4 regions of the Alteromonas sp. AWJ4_197 genome follow, and region 1 is predicted to be linked to each of the others. Evidence: predicted binding sites of a transcription regulator. Region 1 holds the regulator's gene; each other region holds the start of a gene.
The links. The regulator FliA, encoded in region 1, starts transcription of late flagellar genes. The targets are predictions, from matches to a motif close to CTAAAGNTNNNNNNNNNNNNGCCGATA.
Positions count from the first base shown of each region.

Region 1 (3,141 bases):
GTGCACTACACCCCTTCTCAATACACCGAGCGGGAAGCATGGATTTACCTTCTCAACCTTTTGGCTAATCGCCTTAATGTTTCCGGTAATGATATCCTGACCCAAACCGGTGTGGTTGCTCTTGTTGGTCCAACGGGAACAGGCAAAACCACGACTGTTGCTAAATTAGCAGCACGCTATGCGCAAAAATACGGTGCTGATCAGGTGGCTATGATCACTATCGATACCTACCGTATTGCCGCTTATGAACAGCTGGCAACGTATGGCAAAATTATTGGCTGTACCACAAGGAAGGCGCAAAGCAGTGAAGAATTAGCCGAACTTCTCTTCCAGTTACGCCATAAGCGTCTAATATTAATAGACACGGCTGGTTTCAGTCAGCGCGACAGTCGTTTAATTAAACAACTTGGTCAATTTAATCACGGACAAATGCAACCTGTCCGTAAATACCTGGTTGCGCAGGCAAATACCCAATATCCTGCATTGCAACGCATCATTGAAGCGTATAATTCCGTTAAGCTTGACGGATGTATCTTCACGAAAGTTGATGAATGCTACAGTTTGGGTGAGGTTTTAAGTGTTGCTGTTGAACAGCAATTGCCAGTTAGTTATGTGACCGACGGGCAGCAGGTACCTGAAGATATTAAAGTTGCTGATGCAAAATCTCTCGTATCTGCCGCTGCAAAGCTTTATAAAAAGTACGGTTTGAATCATACTAAGCGTAATCATGAAGTTAATTCAGTTCAGGCAGTATGATCGAAGATCAAGCGAGTAGCTTACGAAAGATGAATCAATCACGCCTCATAAAGGTTATTGCCGTTACCGGCGGCAAAGGTGGTGTTGGTAAAACCAACATTACATTAAACACGGCGATTGCTATGGCCAAGCAAGGTAAGCGGGTCATGGTACTCGATGCCGATTTAGGATTAGCGAACGTTGACGTCATGCTGGGTCTGCGTGTTGAGAAGAACCTTTCTCACGTATTGTCCGGTGAATGCACACTTGATGATGTTCTGGTAACCGGACCTCACGGTATTAAAATCGCTCCGGCGACTTCAGGTACTCAGGCAATGACTGAGTTATCGCCCACAGAACATGCCGGATTAATCCGTGCTTTCAGTGAGTTGCGGTCGCAGATTGACGTGCTGATTGTAGATACCGCAGCCGGTATTTCCGATATGGTACTGAGTTTCTCCCGTGCCTCGCAGGACATCATGGTCGTGGTTTGTGACGAACCGACTTCTCTGACCGATGCCTACGCATTGATTAAAATTTTAAACCGTGAGCATGGCGTGTTCCGTTTTAAAATTGTGGCAAACATGGTTAGGGACATCCGTGAAGGGCAGGAATTATTCAGCAAGTTATCAAAAGTGACAGGCAGATTCCTGGATGTGGCACTAGAATTGGTGGCAACTGTACCTTTCGACGAAAATATTCGTCGGGCAGTCAGAAAGCAAACCGCTATTGTGGATGCATTTCCCGGTTCTCCTGCGGCCGTAGCGATTAGTCAGTTAGCCACCAAAGCGCTTAACTGGCCGGTACCGGCTCAGCCGGGTGGTCACCTGGAATTTTTCATTGAACAACTGGTGACGAAGCAAGCAGTAGGAAGCCAACGTTGAATAGTAAAGCGGCAGCTTACCAGCAGCAGACCGACAAGTCGCAGCTGGTCGAGCGCCATGCATCCCTTGTAAAACGTATTGCCCATCACCTGATGGCGCGTTTGCCTGCCAGTGTGCTGGTGGATGACCTGATTCAGGCAGGGATGATCGGATTGCTGGAAGCCGCCAGAAATTTCGACGGCTCGAAAGGGGCCAGTTTCGAAACCTTCGCAGGCATCCGTATTCGTGGTGCTATGCTGGATGAAATCCGTAAGGGCGACTGGACACCCCGTTCAGTGCATAAAAATAGCCGTGCAATTACGGAAGCCATAACACAAGTTGAAAGAGAAACTGGCAGAGACGCGCGTGATACAGAAATTGCTGCTAAGCTAAATGTCAGTATTAATGATTATCATCAAATGCTTAACGAGGTGAATGCCGGTAAACTTGTCGGTATTGAAGACCTGGGTGTGTCAGAAGATGTAATCAGCACAGAACAGAATAAAGGTAATGATTCACCCCTCGAAGATTTAATGCAGGGGGCGTTTCAAAAGGCGTTGGCGCATGCCATCACAACATTACCTGAACGGGAAGCAATTGTACTGTCCCTGTACTATGATGAAGAACTGAATTTACGTGAAATCGGTGAAGTTCTTGAAGTCAGTGAGTCAAGGGTCAGCCAGATTCATAGCCAGGCCATGTTAAAACTAAAAGCCCGAATGCAATCATGGCAGGCAGAAGAATAAAACATACTAATATTAATAACGATTGATAATCCTCACCGGAGGCTATTTTGGACAAGAGTATGAAAATTCTTGTAGTAGACGACTTCTCTACTATGAGACGAATCATAAAGAACCTGCTTAAAGATCTTGGATTTTCCAATATTCAGGAAGCTGACGATGGAAGTACGGCCCTCCCCATGCTCCAGCAAGGCGACTTTGAATTTGTCGTGACCGACTGGAACATGCCAGGTATGCAGGGTATCGACCTGTTACGCGCTATTCGTGCAGACGACAAACTCAAGCACTTGCCAGTATTAATGGTGACAGCTGAAGCGAAAAAAGAGCAAATCGTTGCTGCAGCACAGGCAGGTGTAAACGGATATGTTGTGAAGCCTTTCACAGCCGCTACACTTAAGGAAAAACTCGATAAGATTTTTGAGCGTTTAGGTTGATCCAGCCGCTCCCGCCAGAGAAGAGGATTACTGGATGTCTCCTACTAAAAAAGTCCCTATTTCGCTCGAAGAAGCAAAACAGCTGGTAGCATATCTTGAGCAGGGCGATGACGACTCCGCCAGCGCCCTGCTTGAAGCCGTATCTGCCAAAGAGTCTGTCGAACTTTTTGCTGAAGTTGGCAAACTTACCCGTCAACTTCATGACGCCCTCAACACCTTCCAGTTAGACGAGCGAATTGCTGGTCTGGCTAATGATGATATTCCTGATGCGCAAACGCGTCTCACCTACGTTATTGAAGAAACTGAAAAAGCGGCTAATACTACAATGGACGCTGTAGAGTCCTGTATGCCCATTGCTGAATCTTT
Region 1 covers NZ_JBSWWW010000005.1:193,411-196,551, forward strand. The annotation lists gene flhF (flagellar biosynthesis protein FlhF) at 1-756, shown strand, start outside; gene ACXAGC_RS12540 (MinD/ParA family protein) at 753-1,619, shown strand; gene ACXAGC_RS12545 (RNA polymerase sigma factor FliA) at 1,616-2,344, shown strand; gene cheY (chemotaxis response regulator CheY) at 2,392-2,775, shown strand; gene ACXAGC_RS12555 (protein phosphatase CheZ) at 2,810-3,141, shown strand, end outside.

Region 2 (3,141 bases), on a different contig from region 1:
TCTTCCAGTACCGAAATAGGTTCAGACAATAACGGTTTGCCCTGATTGATGTTAATTTCTACCCGGCGGTTGCGGGCACGGTCGTCAGCAGTGGCTGCGTTTTCAACCAGAGGTTTAGTGTCAGCCAGACCGGTCACGGACATGCGTGACTCATCAAATCCCGGCGCTTTGCGGATCTCTTCCGCCACGGCCACAGCGCGTTGTGCAGACAAATCCCAGTTAGAGCGGTACAGCTCATTGGCAATATGCTGGCCGTCACTGTGTCCTGAAATTTCTATTTCACCGGGCATTTCTGCCAGTAAGGTGCCGATTTTTCTCAACACGGGCTTAAACTGAGGCTGCAAAAATGCTGAACCTGCGGAAAATGAACCGTTTTCTCTGATCCGGATAGTCAGTTGCTGACCCAAAGACTCCATTTCAATAGAGCCGTCCGCCACTTCTTTTTGCAGTTGTTCAGCCACCTTCTTCATCATTTCGTTGTCCTGCTCTTTATCAGAGCTTTGTGACGATGAAGCCGCGGAGTCTGATGCAGTTTGCTGAGCCTGACCACCACGCTGGGACCCGCGCTGTGTTTGCCGGCCACCGGATGAGTCCTCATCCCCTGCCTGAAACTCCAGCGTTGGCTGTGTCATATCGATGGTTTGCTGCTGAATGGTTTCAATAGGCGTCGGATCCGGACGGCCCGGGCGAAACTCCATCGCGATAACACTGGTTCCTTTGGGAATGTCTTTAACTTCAATTTTATTCTGCACGCCGAAGGCAAACTTCATGGAGCCGGCGATCTGCTTAAATTTCAGTACATCCATTTCCGAGAAAGACAGCAGCAGAACGAAGAAGCACATCAACAGTGACATCAGGTCAGCGAACGTCCCCATCCACGCCGGCAGGCCGGGAGGGGGACATTTAGGGCATTCATCTGACATAGCAGATTACTCCTCGTCCCCGCCGCCACGTTTGCCGGCAGCGATGTAGTTTTTCAAAATTCCCTCAATGACTTTCGGGTTCTGACCGTCAGCAATACCAACGATACCGTCCAGGACCAGAGACTGATTCAGTTTCTCTTCCTCTTTACGGTTTTCCAGTTTAGCGGCAATCGGCAAACAGATAACGTTTGCCAGGAAGGCGCCGTAAAGTGTTGTTAAAAGTGCTACCGCCATGGCAGGACCGATTGATTTAGGATCATCCATATTTGATAACATGGCAACCAGACCAACCAGTGTACCGATCATCCCCATCGCCGGCGCAACATCGGCCAGACCTTTAAAAATTGAACCACCGAACTCATGACGCTCAGTGGTCATCTGAATATCTTTTTTCAGCGTTTCTCTGACCACTTCAATGTCGTGGCCATCTACCAGCATGTCTACGCCCTTTTGCATAAAGGCATTATCGATTTCGGCTTCTTCCAGTGCGAGAAACCCGCCCTTACGGGCCGCATCAGCCATTTCAACGATTTTTTCAATCAGCACTTCCGGCGGATCGATTTTGAACATGAACGCTTTGCCGGCCACTTTACCGGCACCGAAAAACTGACCCAGCGTAAACTGAGACATTACTACGAAGATAGAACCACAGAATACAATGAGCACTGAGGCAACATCGACGAACATGCCCAAATCCCCACCCAGGATCATGGCCATGACAATAAAGCCGATACCACCTAACATGCCTATGACGGTTGCTAAATCCACTTATTGCTCCTCAAAAAACTCTCTTATCGCGATGCCATTAACTCTATCGGCCGGTATTATGAATTCTATAATCAAAATACAAGATTACCAGATGAATGCTGATTATTAGGTATCACCAATAAAACCAGAGAGATACCCGCCGTTTGACCATAAAGGAACAGGACAAACCAATTGACCCCGCGTGCCTGCCCGGTTAATGTGCGCGATTATCATTAAAACTGCACCGGGTATCCGACGTGACCACAGAAAAAACGCCATCTGCGCCCTCTTTTGAAGCATCACTGGCAGAACTTGAAGCCATCGTGACGGAAATGGAATCGGGAGAATTGCCGCTGAATGAAGCTTTAGAAAAATTCGAACGTGGCGTAAAATTATCCCGTCTGAGTCAACAGGCTCTCGCGCAGGCAGAACAGAAAGTCAAAATATTGCTCGCTGAGCAAGGTGAACAAACACTGGTTGATTTCACCCCTTCTGAAGACTGATAAAATCTGGCGGAGAGACCGCTCCGCTCCACCTTGTTATACAGGTAATTCATGACAAATATAGACAGCTTACGTCAGAAGATTAAGCACGACACTGACGAAAGCTTGCTGCGCCTCGTTGCCGCACTTCCTGATCACGCACCACAACTTCGCGCAGCCATGGAATATGCGCTCCTTGCCGGTGGCAAGCGTATGCGTCCGTTACTGGTACATATCATCGGTAATACACTGGATATTCCCGGTCAGGATCAGGCCGCAGTGAGCATGGCGATAGAATGCATTCATGCCTATTCTCTGGCCCATGACGACCTGCCGGCAATGGACGATGACGATCTTCGCCGCGGAAAACCCACCTGCCACATTCAGTTTGATGAGGCGACGGCTATCCTTGCCGGAGATGCCTTGCAAACCCTGGCGTTCAGTATTCTTGCTGATGCCCCCATGAGCGACTACGCCAATGGTCAGCGCGCAAAACTGGTCAGCATTCTTGCCAGAGCCTCTGGTTACGCCGGCATGTGCGGTGGTCAGGCGATAGACCTTGCAGCTACCGGTTCCACCATCGACATTGCGTCTCTAACCCGTCTGCATCGCTTGAAAACCGGCGCATTGCTGCAGGCCTGTGCGGAAATGATTACGGTACTTTGCAGTGATCTTAAACCGGAACAACGCGAAGCACTGACGGGTTACGCGGGAGACATGGGACTGGCCTTTCAAATTCAGGATGACATTCTGGATGTGGAAGGTGATGCCGAAATCACCGGCAAACCGCAGGGTTCCGATATTGAACTTGGCAAAAATACGTTTCCGGCATTACTGGGAATGGCACAGGCGAAGGCTGAATTAAACCGTCTTCATGCCAGTGCCCTTCAAGCTTTAGACAGTTTGCCCTACAATACCGGATTGCTGTCTGAGTTTACGGACCTGATGGTAAAACGGACATACTGATTTATGCTAAACAACATAATGAA
Region 2 covers NZ_JBSWWW010000002.1:18,864-22,004, forward strand. The annotation lists gene ACXAGC_RS03475 (flagellar motor protein MotB) at 1-923, opposite strand, end outside; gene pomA (flagellar motor protein PomA) at 930-1,691, opposite strand; gene xseB (exodeoxyribonuclease VII small subunit) at 1,928-2,173, shown strand; gene ACXAGC_RS03490 (farnesyl diphosphate synthase) at 2,225-3,118, shown strand.
Region 2: pomA (flagellar motor protein PomA) is a predicted target of FliA. The motif match lies at 1,736-1,762, and genes of this name have one in related genera.

Region 3 (3,141 bases), 120 kb from region 1:
TGGATAACAAAGCCGAAGAAGCATCCAGGCCGGCCAGTGAGAATATTCTGGGTGCAAAGTAGATAACAAAATTAATGCCTGACAACTGATTAAACATCGCTACCAGAAAAGCCAGCAACACCGGTAAACGGTAGGCAGCATTGAACAGTGACGGGCTGCGATGATTCTGAACATCCCGCTTTACCGCAGCCAGCACAGCATCCGGGTCAGTTTCACCGGCGCGGAGCAAAATATCCCTGCTCTGTTTTTCATCATTCCGGTGCAGGAGCAGCCAGCGCGGGCTTTCCGGTACATTAAGTACTAGTAACAGATAAATCATTGCCGGAATGGCTTCTATACCCAGCATCCATCGCCAGTCAAGGCTGAACCAGGCGGAGAGTATAAAATTTGAAAGAAAGGCGATGAGAATACCAAACACAATCTGGAACTGATAGGTGGCTACCATACGGCCCCGTTTCTGCGCCGGTGCAATTTCAGCAATGTAGGCGGGCACCGCAATGGAAGACACGCCGACCCCAAACCCGCCAATAAAGCGCATAATGCTGAAAAACACAGGATCGGTTGCCAGTGCGGAGCCAATGGCTGACACCACATACAAAATACCAATGCCAACAAGTACTGGTTTGCGTCCAAATTTATCGCAGGGAATATTGGCGGTAAGGGCGCCGGCAACGGTACCCCACAGGGCAGAAGACATGACCAGCAATCCGTGAGTCAGATCTGAGGTTTGCCATAAAGCCTGAATAAGCTGATCAGCGCCGGAAATAACAGCGGTATCAAATCCGAAAAGAAAACCGGCGAAGGCGACGGTCAGGGTCCAGAGGACAACGGGGTGTTTCATAACGTACACGACTTAAACGATTCAGTTATTCTCAGTGTACGTTACAATTTGTTAACAAGAAAGAGGCGACGTCAAATAGAAACCGGATAGTTGTTCCTGTGACCGGTCATTCCGCTGGCGCGACTGGCCAGCCACCTAAATGTTTGTAGCGGTTCACAATGTAGCAAAACAGTTCTGCTGTCCGCTCTGCATCGTAAAGGGCACTGTGTGCTTCACTCTGATCAAACGCAATCCTGGCTTCACGGCATGCCTTTACCAGTACTGTCTGACCGACGGCTAACCCTGCCAGTGTCGTTGTGTCGAAAGACACAAACGGGTGAAACGGAGTGCGCTTAATGTTACTGCGGGCAATCGCGGCATTTACAAAGCTCTGATCAAAGGTGGCATTATGGGCCACAATCACTGAGCGTTGACAGTCTGCATCTTTCTGCAGTTTGCGGATTTGCTTACATACGTCTTTCATGACATCGGCTTCATCCAGTGCGCCCCTTAGCGGACAATGAGGATCAATGCCATTAAACTCCAGTGCAGCCGGCTCCAGGTTCGCGCCCTCGAAGGGATTGACATGGTGATGCACGGTTTTGTCGGGGTGCAAATCACCTTGTTCATCCATACGCAAAGTGACAGCAGCGATTTCCAGCAGTGCATCAGTTGTAGCATTAAAACCGGCAGTTTCCACATCAATAATGACAGGAAAATAACCACGGAAACGGTGCTTTAACAAATTCGCGTTTTCAGACATAGATCGAAGAAGCCTCTGAATAAACAAGTGCATGGGCAGAGCAAAAATGGATTATCGCAAGATACGCCGTATGTATCTACCTTTGTTACCTGTGAGGGAAGGGGATTATACTGACCATTGTGCTAAACTTTTTGCGCAGGGCGGCGATAAAGAAAGAGCCACCTCTTTTCTCTTAGTTTCAGGGCATATTATGTTTCGACAGGCTTTATTGTGTTTTTTGCTGATAAGTGCACCGGGTTACGGCGCAATGCGCCAGTATTCTGCGACTGTGGAATCCTCTGACTGGCAATTGAAAGATGAAAGCCGTCTGCAGTGCACTTTATCTCATGCGGTACCCGGTTACGGCGATGCCGAGTTCTCCAGCGTAGCGTCGAAGCAACTGAATATGGAATTCGAGCTGGACATGCAACTGCTGCCGAAGAAATTTGGCGTGGCCGCCGTTTATTCAGTCCCTCCTTCATGGATGCCCGGCGCAGCACCTAAAAACATTGCTGATATGACCCTGCGAACCCAGTACAACGGCGACCTGCCTGAGCAAGCTGCCTGGACAATGCTCAGTGAACTGGAAAAGGGCTACTGGCCGACTATCTACTATCAGGACTGGTACAACGAATACGACAAAGTGGCTGTTGCCTTGAATGCCAGCAACTTCACACCGGTATACCGCAACTTCGTGAAGTGCGTGTCACAACTGTTGCCCTACAGTTTTGATGATATTGCCTACACCGTGCTGTCTTACGAGAAAAACAGTGTGGATTTAACCAAATACTCAGAAAAGCGTCTGAACATGATTGGGGAATATCTGAAAGAAGACAGCGGACTGGAATTGGTGTTACTGGACGGTTATACCGACAGCTATGGCGGACGCTGGAGCAACGAGCAGTTATCTGTCCGCCGTGCTAATCAGGTGAAAGAGTATTTTACAGCCATGGGTGTGGATGCCTCCCGTATCGAAGTCACTGGCCACGGCGAGAAGCGTCACATCTCGCCAAATGACAACAGTGACGCCCGTGCGCTCAACCGCCGCGTTGTAGTGCGGTTATCCAGGGGGTAGACGTCTGGTTATTTTCCGCTGTGTTGTAAAAAGCTTTTTACCGGCGGGACCTGATCGGTAAAAACACCATCAACCGCCAACGGTCCGGTTAGCAGTCCGAGGATCTGTTCTGCTGTCATACCTGTTGGCAGTGCATCAATTCTGAATGTATAAGGGTGAATAATCAGCCCTTCTTTTTTCGCCGTTGCCAGCCAGGAAGCAGGGACAACCTTACCTTGCTGTATTGCCTTCATGTCCAGTAACTGTGGTAACCAGGGACCAATGCCATCAGCATATTTTGCAATATCATGCATGCCCTGTTCAGTCAGAAGTGCCTGGTAATCAGTGGGAGACTCACCCCAGCTGTTGTCAGCCAGCAACAAAACTATCTTGCCTTTAAAACCCAGCTCGTCGCGCAGACGCTTAACTTCAGCAAAATCAAAACACTGCACATAAATATTGGCATTCCCGCCATTGAGGTCATAGCGCGCCAGTGTATCAAGCAGAAGTTGGCTGATATCTGTG
Region 3 covers NZ_JBSWWW010000005.1:312,939-316,079, forward strand. The annotation lists gene ACXAGC_RS13070 (sugar porter family MFS transporter) at 1-841, opposite strand, end outside; gene rnt (ribonuclease T) at 948-1,583, opposite strand; gene ACXAGC_RS13080 (flagellar protein MotY) at 1,774-2,637, shown strand; gene glpQ (glycerophosphodiester phosphodiesterase) at 2,646-3,141, opposite strand, start outside.
Region 3: ACXAGC_RS13080 (flagellar protein MotY) is a predicted target of FliA. The motif match lies at 1,706-1,732, and genes of this name have one in related genera.

Region 4 (3,141 bases), on a different contig from region 1:
ATCACGCATTGCAGCAGGTTGAGGGCAACCCCGGTATTCACCGGCGCAAACTGCAGGGCTTTGGTGAAAGACGTGCGTGCCGCTTTAAAATCGCCCTGCTGATAATGTTCAATGCCTTCTTTGTTATGCATAGAGTAAAGCTGTTGTTTTTCAGCAGCCTTTTGCTTGTCGGTATCCAGCATCTGTTTTACAGAATCGTGCAGGTTACCTGAGCGAATTACATTCACCAGAGCGTCTGCTTCATCATATTCGCCGATGGCATACATCACTTTTAAACTGTCCGGCGCATAGGTTTGCGGATAAGACTCGTATTTGTGTTGTATCGCTTCCTGGCCACTGTTCAACGCCCGCTTAGCTTCAATGAGCTTTCCTTCAATACTGTGAAGCCGGGCTGTGAATATTTGTTCATAGATCACGAAATCGAATTCGTCGTTATTACGGCTGAGGTAATCGTCAAATTTACCCCGCTGCACGGCAAGATGGGCTTCCTGCTGATAGCGGTTACGGGTTTTCTTATCTTCAGCGTTTTCCGCTACTTCCAGAATACTGCGAATGTAGCTGCACCAGATATCCGCATGCTCTTTTACCGTTTTTCGGGACAACAACCAGATTGCCTGCGCACTTTCACTGGCCAGCACAAAATCTTTGTGTTGACGGGCGATATGACAGGCAATGTGATGACGCTCTGTGCAGTAAGGGGAAATTTTGATGGCATGACGTATGGTTTCTGCAGCCCGCTCAGTGTCGTTATTGAGTAACTGGCATTCTGCCACCACGTCATAAGCTTCGGCACTGAAACGGTTACGTTGCAGAACGCTTTGTGCCATAGAAAGGGCCTTGTCCCGCTCATTCATTTTCAACCAGTTTTTAGCCAGTGCCAGTTGCAACCAGGGCACAGGTCTGTCTGTATCAAAATCGCTCAGTACGTTCAGAGCACCGGCGAAATCTTTCTGTTGCCAGCAAATGCCGGTGAGCAGTTGTGCAACCGAACCACGGTAAGGCCGGTTAGTAGCAAGTAATTTTTCCGCCTGCTTTCGGGCAAGGGCAGTATCGCCTTCATGAAGCGCATGATAAACGGGCAGCAGGGCCTGGCGTTTTTTCCAGGCCCGTTCAAGACGGGTTTTCAGCTGGTTTTGGGAAAAGGGTTTTATCAGGTAGTCGTCAGGTCCGCGATCAATAGAGCCCAGTACGAAGGGACGGGTGCTGTCAGCACTGATCAACATCACAATGGCTGAGGGTTTTGCCAGTTTCTGACTACGCAGCTCTTCGATAAATTCAAAACCGTTCTTTTTGTCAGAGCCCAGATGAAGGTCGCTGATGATGATATCAAACTTGCGTTTCCGGCACAGGGATAACGCCTGCTCTGCGGAGGATTTCGTGACAACTTCGGTTGCACCCATAGAATGCAGCAGACCACGCAAAACCAGCAGAAAAGGGCGCTGATCTTCTATAATCAGTACACGTTTATCTGCGTAATTCATCTACCTGTTACCCTGAAATCAGACTTTAGTATAATGATCGGACCATTACGCCTAAAGTTCAAGTATGTAAATTTGTACGGATCTGTCTTTAGTTATCCCGGTCAATGCCGATAAGCACAGTATGAGTACCCCTGATTTACCCTTTGACTCTGGCCGGCTACCGGCACTGATCCCTGATCGTGAATGGAACGGGGAGCTTGCCCGCGCGGCAGGTAAAGGCGCGCAGTTCTCCCTGTTCCTTGCCATGCATTGTCAGCCCGGTGCTGAGCACTTTTCACAGTTACCTGCAGAGGCAGGCGGGGTTACCGGCGATCCTCATTTTCCCGACCGTCTGAATCACTATAAACGGCCACCGCTTAAACCCTCTGATGCAGATTATCTGGCGCTCAATACTACGGCAAAGATGGCGAATTCCGGCTCAGCAGCGGCCTTTTCATTATGGCAGTCTATGCATCCTGATCCGTTAAGTGCCCATGACAACGCCACGCTCATTCCTCCCGAAATTAAGGAAAACTGCAGTCTGGCAACCCGTATGCGGTTGCAGCATATTTCCCGCGCGCCGGAACCTGTAGATGAAACTATGCTGGATGAGGTGATAAGTGGTTCTTCCTCATTGCTGACTGCCTGAAAAAACGCTTATTTTTTGTTAGATCCTGAGCTAATTTGGAAAATCGCAGACGTTCTGGTATATTTCGCGCCGCAATTTGCACTGGTCTTACGCTCCAATCAGCAAAGGTAAATATAAAATGACTCAATATATCGTTTGCGCGATGTACAAATTCGTTGCGCTTGAAAACTACGAAGCTATGCGCCAGCCGCTCCTCGAAAAGATGGAAGAGCAGGGTATCAAAGGCACATTATTGCTTGCCAGCGAAGGCATCAACGGCACAGTTTCCGGTCCCCGGGAAGGGATTGATAACTTACTCGCTTATCTGAACAGCGACCCGCGAATCAACCCTATCTCATACAAAGAATCCCTGCACGAAGAGCAGCCGTTCTACCGCACCAAGGTAAAACTGAAAAAAGAGATTGTGACAATGGGTGTGGAAGGTATTGATCCCCGCCATACGGTAGGTACATACGTTAAACCGAAAGACTGGAACGACCTTATCAGTGATCCTGACGTGCTGGTTATTGATACCCGCAACGATTACGAGATTGAAATCGGTACTTTCAAACATGCCGTCGATCCAAAAACAAAAACCTTCCGTGAATTTCCTGATTATGTGAAAGATAACATGGACCCGGAAAAGCATAAGAAGGTGGCCATGTTCTGTACTGGCGGTATCCGCTGTGAAAAGTCCACGGCTTACCTGAAAGAGCAGGGATTTGATGAGGTTTATCACCTGGAAGGCGGTATTCTGCAATATCTGGAAGATGTGCCTGCAGAAGAGTCTTTATGGGAAGGTGACTGCTTTGTATTTGATAACCGTGTTGCGGTAAATCATGATTTACAGAAAAGTCAGTACGATGCCTGTTATGCCTGTCGTTTGCCGATTACTGAAGAAGACAAACAGTCTGATAAGTACGAGCCGGGTGTGAGTTGCCCCCATTGTCACGGTACACACAGTGACGACCAGATTGCCCGCTTCCGCGAGCGTGAGAAACAGGTTCAGCTGGCTAAAGCACGCAGCGAAGAGCACGTGGGTTCTGATGCAAG
Region 4 covers NZ_JBSWWW010000007.1:446,296-449,436, forward strand. The annotation lists gene ACXAGC_RS17845 (response regulator) at 1-1,481, opposite strand, end outside; gene ACXAGC_RS17850 (VC2046/SO_2500 family protein) at 1,603-2,109, shown strand; gene trhO (oxygen-dependent tRNA uridine(34) hydroxylase TrhO) at 2,228-3,141, shown strand, end outside.
Region 4: ACXAGC_RS17850 (VC2046/SO_2500 family protein) is a predicted target of FliA. The motif match lies at 1,568-1,594, and genes of this name have one in related genera.